Regions from separate parts of the Aliidongia sp. genome, predicted to be linked through region 2. Evidence: riboswitches for the same ligand, from Rfam matches in the RefSeq annotation. Region 2 holds a riboswitch; the other holds the start of a gene.

Region 1 (4,241 bases), on a different contig from region 2:
ACATATCGATCTTGCCATCAGGCATCATTGCCCAGGCTTGTAGATCTGGTCGAACGTCCCGCCGTCAGCGAAATGCTTCGCCTGTGCCGCCTTCCAGCCGCCGAAGTCATGGTCGATCGTCACCAGGTCGATTTTAGGGAAGCGATCGGCATATTTGGCGGCGACCTCCGCGAGGCGCGGACGGAAGTAATGCTTGGCCGCCAGATCCTGTCCCTCCGGCGAGTAGAGGAATTTGAGATAGGCCTCGGCCAACTTGCGGTTCCCGTGCTTGTCGACGTTGGTGTCGACCAATGCCACCGTCGGTTCCGCCAGGATGCTGATCGACGGCACCACGATCTCCAGGTTCTCGCGGCTCATTTCCTTGCTGGCAAGGAATGCCTCGTTCTCCCAGGCGATCAGCACGTCGCCCTGGTGGCGCTGGGCGAAGGTGATGGTCGAACCGCGCGCTCCGGTATCGAGCACCGGGACGTGCTTGAACAGGTCGGCGACATAGGCCCGCGCCTTGGCCTCGTCGCCATTGCCGGTCTTCAGCCCATAGGCCCAGGCAGCGAGGTAGTTCCAGCGCGCGCCCCCCGAGGTCTTGGGGTTGGGCGTGATAACCGAGACGCCCGGCTTGGTCAGGTCGCTCCAGTCGTGGATGCCCTTGGGATTGCCCTTGCGGACCAGGAACACGATGGTCGAGGTATAGGGCGCGCTGTTGTCCGGCAATCGGGTCTGCCAGTCGGCCGGCAGCAACTTGGCCTTTTCGGCGATGGCATCGATGTCGTAGGCGAGCGCCAGAGTCACCACGTCGGCTTCCAGCCCGTCGATCACCGCACGCGCCTGGGCACCGGAGCCACCATGCGAGGTCTGAAAGGCCACCTGCTCGCCGGACTGCTTCTGCCATTCGGGGCCGAACACCTTGCCGACCTCGGCATAGAATTCCCGTGTCGGGTCATAGCTGACGTTGAGCAGAGTGGTTTCGCCCCGTGCCTGGGCGGTCAGGGCCGAGAGTGCCAGCAAGGTCGCGCCGAGCAGGCCGAGGGCGGTCAGGTGAAGCTTCATGGCTGGAGTCCTCCGGGCCTTCGGTTACGCGCGCTCGAGCGCCTGGGCGAGATCGGCCAGGATGTCATCGATATGCTCGATCCCGACGGCCAGGCGGACATAACCCTCGGTGACGCCCGTCTTCAGGCGATCCTCCGGCGACAGCTGCCCATGGGTGGTCGAGGCCGGATGGATCGCCAGGCTGCGCACATCGCCGATGTTGGCGACATGATAGAACAACTCCAGGCTGTCGATGAAGCGTCTTCCCGCTTCGCTGCCGCCAGCCAGCTCGAAGCCGACGAGCGCGCCCAGTCCGCCCTTCAGGTAGGTGTCGGCCCGGCGCTTGTCCTCGCCGGTCGCGAAGCCGGGATAGATCACCTTGGTGATCTTGGGGTGTTCCGCCAGATAGTCTGCGACCGAGCGGGCATTGGCGACGTGCGCCTTGATCCGCAATGGCAGGGTTTCCAGCCCCTGGATGAACTGGAAGGCGTTGAACGGGCTGAGCGCCGCGCCGATGTCGCGCAGCAGGGTGACGCGCGCCTTCAAGATATAGGCGACGGGGCCGAGCGGCTTCGCGGCTTCGGTCCAGACCGCACCGTGATAGCTCGGATCCGGCGTGTTCAGGCTGGGGAAGCGTTCGGGATGGGCCGCCCAGTCGAAATTGCCGCCGTCGATGATGATGCCGCCGATCGAGGTGCCGTGGCCGCCGATGTATTTCGTGGTCGAATGGACCACGATCGCGGCGCCGTGATCGAATGGGCGGGCCAGGATCGGCGCCGCCGTATTGTCGACGATCAGCGGCACGCCGATCTTGCGGCCGAGTGCTGCGACCTCGCCGATCGGGAAGACGCGCAGGCTGGGGTTCGGCAGGGTCTCGGCGAACCAGGCCCGGGTCTTGGCGTCCGTCGCCCGGACGAACGCCTCCGGATCGGCCGGGTCGACGAAGCGCGCCTCGATGCCCAGCGTCTTGAACGTGTTGGCGAACAGGTTCCAGGTCCCGCCATAGAGGTCGGTTGAGGTCACGAAATTATCGCCGGCATGGGCGAGGTTCTGGATCGCGATGAAGGCTGCGGCCTGGCCCGAGCCGACCGCCAACGCCGCGACACCCCCCTCGAGCGCCGCCAACCGCTCTTCGAGCACGGCGGTCGTCGGGTTCATGATGCGCGTGTAGATGTTGCCCAGTTCTTCGAGCGCGAACAGGCGGCTGGCCTGCGCCGTATCGTCAAACTGGAACGAAGTGGTCTGGTAGATCGGCACCGCGACCGCGTGGGTCGCAAGATCGCGCCGATAGCCGGCATGGAGCGCCAGGGTTTCGGGATTTTTCCAGTTCGGCATTGTTGAATTCCCTCGTGCTGACATGATGGTCGGGCTTTCCATCCGAACCTGCTAAGGTCTTGAGGGAAAACGCCGCAGCTATCCGAGGCGGGAAACGCCACGCTTAGCCGTACTTATAAAGCGCCCGCAAGCTCAAGCTCAAATCGGCGCTGACGGCTCTACGATAAGGGGCGGCCGGCTGCTGTCAAATGCATTTTCCGATATGGTCGTGTGTAATTTATTTCGACCCACACTTGAAATGTGGATCCTGCCGCGTTCAGCGGGGCTTGCGTCGGAAACCGTCCGCGACTAGGGTGCGGGTTCTCGTGGAATTTGGGCCGGCCGGCTTGCGACCACGTAAAAAATCGCTAAAAGGTCGGAAAGCCGCGGCAGCGCGGCGCTTCCACCAAGGCCGGTCGCGATGGCAACGGGAGTATCCCCGCGGTGGAAGAATTCGACTTCGAAACCCAACTGGTCCGTGGCGGCCTGACGCGCTCGTCCTTCGGCGAGACGTCCGAGGCGATCTATCTGACGTCGGGTTTCGTCTATGAGTCGGCCGAGGCGGCGGAAGCGCGCTTCAAGGGCGAAGAGCCCGGCTACATCTATTCGCGCTACGGCAATCCGACCGTCCATATGTTCGAGCAACGCCTGGCCGGCCTCGACGGGGCCGAGATGGCCTATGCCACGGCGAGCGGCATGGCGGCGGTGTTCAACGGCCTGCTGGCCTGCGTCAAGGCCGGCGACCATGTGCTGGCGAGCCGCGTGCTGTTTGGATCCTGCTTCTATATCATCGCCAACCTGCTGCCGCGCTATGGCGTCGAGACCAGCTTCGTCGACAGCGCCGATCCGGCCGATTGGGCGAGCGCGATGCGCCCGAACACCAAGGTCGTGTTCCTGGAAACCCCGGCCAACCCCACCCTGGCGCTTCTCGACCTGCAGGCGATTGCCGACGTCGCCCATGCCGGCGGCGCCCGGCTGCTGGTCGACAATGCGTTGGCCAGCCCGATCGTGCAGAGGCCGTTCAGTCTGGGTGCGGACATCGTGGTCTATTCGGCGACCAAGCACATCGATGGCCAGGGCCGCTGCATGGGCGGCGCCATCCTGGCCGACAAGGCGTTCCTGGAGACCGAATTCCAGCCGTTCCTGCGCCATACCGGCCCGTCCTTGAGCCCGTTCAACGCCTGGGTCCTGGTCAAGGGTCTGGAGACCCTGGCCCTGCGTGTCGAGCGCCAGAGCGAGACCGCGCTGAAGCTCGCCCATCGGATCGAAGCCCATGGCGGCGCCAAGCGCACGCTCTATCCGTTCCTCGAAAGCCATCCGCAGCATGCGCTGGCGCGGCGCCAGATGACGACCGGCGGCACGCTCGTTTCGCTCGATCTCGGCTCCAAGGCCGCGGCCTTCGCCTTCCTGAACGCGCTCGAGATCATCGACATCTCGAACAATCTCGGCGATGCGAAGTCGCTGGCGACCCATCCGGCGACCACGACCCACCGCGCCTTGCCCGAGGCCGACCGGCGCGCCATCGGCATCGGCGAAGGCCTGGTTCGCGTCTCGATCGGGCTGGAAAGCGAAGCCGCCCTCGGCCGCGATCTCGACCGCGCCCTCGATGCGGCACGGGCGGCGTCGTGATTTCGTTCGCTATGGTCTCTACCCGTCATCCCCGGGCTCGACCCGGGGATCCACGCCTCGCCGCCTGAGTGATACTTGACGGATGAGTTCACGCCCTATCCGCGTGGATGGCCGGGTCAAGCCCGGCCATGACGGAAGAAGGAAATTTTCAAACGATTCCCTAGGAGAACCACGATGGAACTTGGATATGCCGGCGACGTCTCGCCGACCGAAGCCTGGCAGAAGCTGGCGACCGACCCCCATGCCGTCCTGGTCGACGTGCGCACACAGCCCGA
Region 2 (4,241 bases):
ACGAGAATTGATGGCTCACCTGCTCGATGTCGAGCGCCAGCGCCCGCGGCGGCAGGACCTCGACATGTTTCTCGGCGACTACCATCGCAGCAGGCCCTTCTGCCAGGCGAGCGCCCGGTCGCGAACGCGAAACAACAGGGTGATGAGACCGCTGCACATCAGCGCCATCAACAGGAGTGCCGCATACATGTTGGCGTAGGCGGCCCAGCCCTGCGCCCACTGCAGATACCAGCCTAGGCCGGACTTCACGCCCAGCATCTCCGCCACCACCAGGACCGAGAAGGACGCGCCCAGCCCCATGAACAAGCCGACGAACACGTGCGGCAAGGCCGCCGGAATCGCGACCTTGAGCACGAGGAACCGCTCGTTGGCGCCCAACGTCCGGGCGATGTCATAGTAGGCGCTGTTGACGCCCGCGATCCCGGACCAGGTCAGCACAGTCACCGGAAAGCCGGTCGCGAGCGCGATCAGGAAGGTGCTGGCGCTCCAGCTCGACGGAAACACGAAGAAAGCGAGCGGCAGCCAGGCCGTGGCCGGCAGCGGTCCGACCAGGCGCAGCACGGGATGCACCCAGTAGCCCACGACACGGGACCAGCCGATCGCGACGCCGGTGATGAAGCCGCCCAGCGCGCCGATCAGATAGCCGGTCGTCAGCAGCCACAGGGAATGCAGCACGCTGTCGCCCAAGCGCGGCCAGTCGTCCAGATAAACCTCGATGAAGGCTTGGGGCGGCGCAAAGAACGGACGCGGCAGCAGTTCGAGCTTCGCCGTCGCGAGCTCCCAGGCCCCGAACACCGCAGCCAGAAGGCCGAGCCAGGGCGCCAATCCGCGGGTCCGGGCCGACAGGCGCGGCAACCGTTCGCCGAGGCCGCCGCTCAGCAGCAGGCCGGCGCCCAGCATGGCTTCGGCCGCGGCCAAGCCATCGGTGTAGGCCCAGTCGTCGGCATTCGGCCAAAGTGCCGTCAGGGTCGCGGCACCGAGCCAGAGCAGGCCGGCCAGAATGCCGCCCCAGCCGATCGAACGCGTAGCCCGGACGTGGGGCCGCCGGACGACCTGCGCGTCAGCTAGTGAGGACATCGGCATAGACCTTGTCTGCGAACTTGTCGGGATCGGTCCCCGGCTTGATCACCTCCACCCGCTTCAGCTCGTCGGTATAGGCGGCGATTTCCTGACGGAAGCTGCTGCCGATCGGGTGATGGTGATGAGTATGGCTCTGCAGCATCTGGCTGAGATCCTGGATGGAGGCGGTTGAGTATTTGGCGAAAATGCCGGCCGCCGCGTCCGGATTGTTCGCGACCCATTCCCCGGCTTCGAGCAGCGCCCGGGTCAGCGCGCCGGCCGCCGGACGGTCCTGGCGGATCAGGCTGCCGCGCACGCCCAGCACACAGCAGGAGCGTTCGTGATATTCGCCCGACAGATTGGTCGCGACCTCGACCAGATCGAAATTCTTGCGCAGCAGCCAGGTATTGGGATCGCCGTCGGCCAGCGCGTGGGCTTCGCCCTTCTGGATCGCCAGCGCCAGCAAATCGGCCGGATATTGCCGCCATTCGACGTCACGGGTCGGGTCGATCCCCTGCTTCTTCAGTACGATCGAGAAGAAGTTCTTGGCCGGGCTCGCCATGTCGGACACCGCGACGGTCTTGCCCTTCAGGCCGGCAAGATCGGTGATGCCGGTCTTTTTCGAGGTCAGCAGCCGGATGCAGCCGCCGTGGATGCCGCTGGTCAGCTTGACGTCGAAGCCCTGCTCGAGCGGCTTCAGCCAGCGCAGCGCCATGCCGACGCCGGCATCGGCCTTACCCGTCGCGATGGCTTCGAGCAACTGGTCGGTCGAGCCGCCGAAGTTGATCATCTCCACGGCCAAGCCGTGCTTGGCGAAGATTCCCTGGGCATCCGCAGCCGGGACCACGACGGTGCAGATCGCATTGGCGTTCCAGGTCAGCTTGAGCGGCTTCAAGGCACCGGTCGAGGCATCCGCGACTTGCTCGATGCCCGAACAGATCGGCGCGCGAGCGATCGGATCCGTCGCGGCGAAGACCCGGGAGCCCAGCAACCCCAGCGGACCCGCCAGGCCGACGGCACCGGCCGAGCGCAACAGCGCTCGTCGCGAGAGGGTCGCACCGTCTGTGGTGCCCGAGCTTTCTTCAATTTGCGACATGGTCCCAACCCCGTGGCAGATCGACGCCTTGCCAGCGTCGGCTCTACCGTTCGCGAAGGGCGGAGATGAGTCAATATATTGGATTTAATTCCTCTATGACGGATATTGGCGATACCAAGAAAGACCCGAAGCCAAGCCTCGAAAACGGCTTCATGAGCCGATAAACATGTCTGATATGCGCTTTTCCCATAATAGACATATAAATCTCGTGAATTAATCTAATCAACAGCGCCGATTTGAACAACCAGATTGCGGGCGCTTAACAAATGCGGCTAAAGCGGGGCGTGCTGCCCCGAACGACATCGGATCCCGCGGTCGAGATCCACGGCAGGAGCGCCCAATGACTATCAGGAACGGTTTCGCCAGCACCTGCCCACCCCTGGTCCAGCCCGCGCGCCGCTGTCGCCGCTGACGAGGTTCCGGACGCGCGTATCCGCACCAATCCAAAGACATCCCTTCCAAGGATCGCAAGATGAACAGTCTCTTGCTCCGACCCGCCGCGTCACTGGAAACGGCGGCCGCCCAGCGGTTCGCCGCGGCGACGACGTTGGCCCGCGACTTCGCGGTGGGGGCGGCCGGGCATGACCGCGAGGGCACGATCCCACGGGCGAACTTCCAAAAGCTGGCGGCGGCCGGCCTGTTGAGCCTGACTGTACCCGCCCGGCTGGGCGGTGCCGAGGCGGATCTGGGCGAGGTGACGCGGATCGTCGGCCGGATCGCCACCGGCGACGCGTCAACCGCGCTGATCCTGGGCATGCACTATCTTCACACCGCCACGGTATATCGCTCGACCCGTTGGCCGAAGCCCGTCGCCGACATGATCGGCCTCGCATCCGCCGCCGGCGAGGTCGCACTGATCAACGCCCTGCGCGTGGAGCCGGAGTTGGGATCGCCGGCCCGCGGCGGGTTGCCGGCGACCACCGCGCGGCGTACGGCCGACGGCTGGCTGCTGACCGGCCACAAGATCTACGCGACCGGCAGTTCCATCCTACGCTGGGGCCTGGTCTGGGCCCGGACCGACGGCGAGATCCCCCAGGTTGGGTTCTGGCTGGTGCCGTTGAACAGCCCCGGCGTGTGGATCGCAGAAACCTGGGACCATCTGGGCATGCGTGCGACCGGCAGCCACGAGATCGTGCTGACCGACGTTCTGGTGCCGGCGCACCATGCGGTCGACCTGCGCCGGCCCGCGCAATGGGCACAGCCGGATCCGGTCGGGCTCGCCTGGAACACCCTGGTGATCGCGGCACTCTACAATGGGGTGGCCGAGGCGGCTAAGGACTGGCTGGCCGGCTACCTGAACGCCCGGGTGCCCAGCAATCTCGGCGCATCGCTCGCCACCCTGCCGCGCATCCAGGAGACGGTCGGCGACATCGATCGCCTGCTGCGGATCAACCGCCGGCTGATCGAAAGCGCCAGCGCCGAACCCACGGCGCTCGGCCTGATCGAACCGGGCCAGATCAAGGTCACCGTGACCGACAACGCCGTCCGCGTGGTCGAACGCGCCATGGAGCTTGCCGGCAATCCCGGCCTCAGCCGAGCGAACCCGCTCGAACGCCATCATCGCGACGTGTTGTGCAGCCGGATCCACACGCCGCAGAGCGACAGCGTCCTCGTTGCTGCCGGCCGCGCGGCCCTCGGCCTTTGACTGGAGGAAATTCCCATGACCGTCGAATTCATCGGAATGATCGCGACCCGAAAGGCATCCGAAATTCACGCGGCGACGGGCCCGACGATCGATCGCGACTATGTCCGCCAATTCGCCCAGGCCCATGAGGCCGCGGGCTTCGACCGAGTGCTGGTCGCCTATCATTCGACCGGACCCGACGCATTCCTGGTGACGTCCTATGCCGCGGCGGTGACGGGGCGGATCGGCTTCATGCTGGCCCACCGGCCGGGCTTCGTCGAACCGACCCTGGCCGCCCGCAAGCTGGCCACCCTGGACCAGTTCAGTAGCGGCCGGCTTGCAGTCCATATCATTTCCGGCGGAGACGATGCCGAGCAGCGCCGCGACGGGGATTTCCTCGGCCATGACGAACGCTATGCTCGGACCGACGAGTATCTGGACGTGCTGCGCCGGATCTGGACC

What was found. Region 2 has a riboswitch for S-adenosylmethionine ahead of VGV37_RS10185 (acyl-CoA dehydrogenase family protein). Riboswitches for the same ligand answer to the same signal wherever they lie in the genome.
Region 1: it holds a riboswitch for S-adenosylmethionine, as region 2 does, so the genes downstream of both, metZ (O-succinylhomoserine sulfhydrylase) here and VGV37_RS10185 (acyl-CoA dehydrogenase family protein) in region 2, are expected to answer to the same signal.

The regions. Positions count from the first base shown of each region.
Region 1 covers NZ_DASZBY010000017.1:53,259-57,499, reverse strand. Annotated here, with positions in the region: gene VGV37_RS02845 (sulfate ABC transporter substrate-binding protein) at 25-1,044, opposite strand; gene VGV37_RS02840 (O-acetylhomoserine aminocarboxypropyltransferase/cysteine synthase family protein) at 1,069-2,358, opposite strand; SAM riboswitch at 2,654-2,729, shown strand; gene metZ (O-succinylhomoserine sulfhydrylase) at 2,782-3,966, shown strand; gene VGV37_RS02830 (rhodanese-like domain-containing protein) at 4,141-4,241, shown strand, end outside.
Region 2 covers NZ_DASZBY010000058.1:13,070-17,310, reverse strand. Annotated here, with positions in the region: gene VGV37_RS10200 (ABC transporter ATP-binding protein) at 1-85, opposite strand, end outside; gene VGV37_RS10195 (ABC transporter permease) at 79-1,077, opposite strand; gene VGV37_RS10190 (ABC transporter substrate-binding protein) at 1,061-2,155, opposite strand; SAM riboswitch at 2,374-2,453, shown strand; gene VGV37_RS10185 (acyl-CoA dehydrogenase family protein) at 2,628-3,800, shown strand; gene VGV37_RS10180 (LLM class flavin-dependent oxidoreductase) at 3,816-4,241, shown strand, end outside.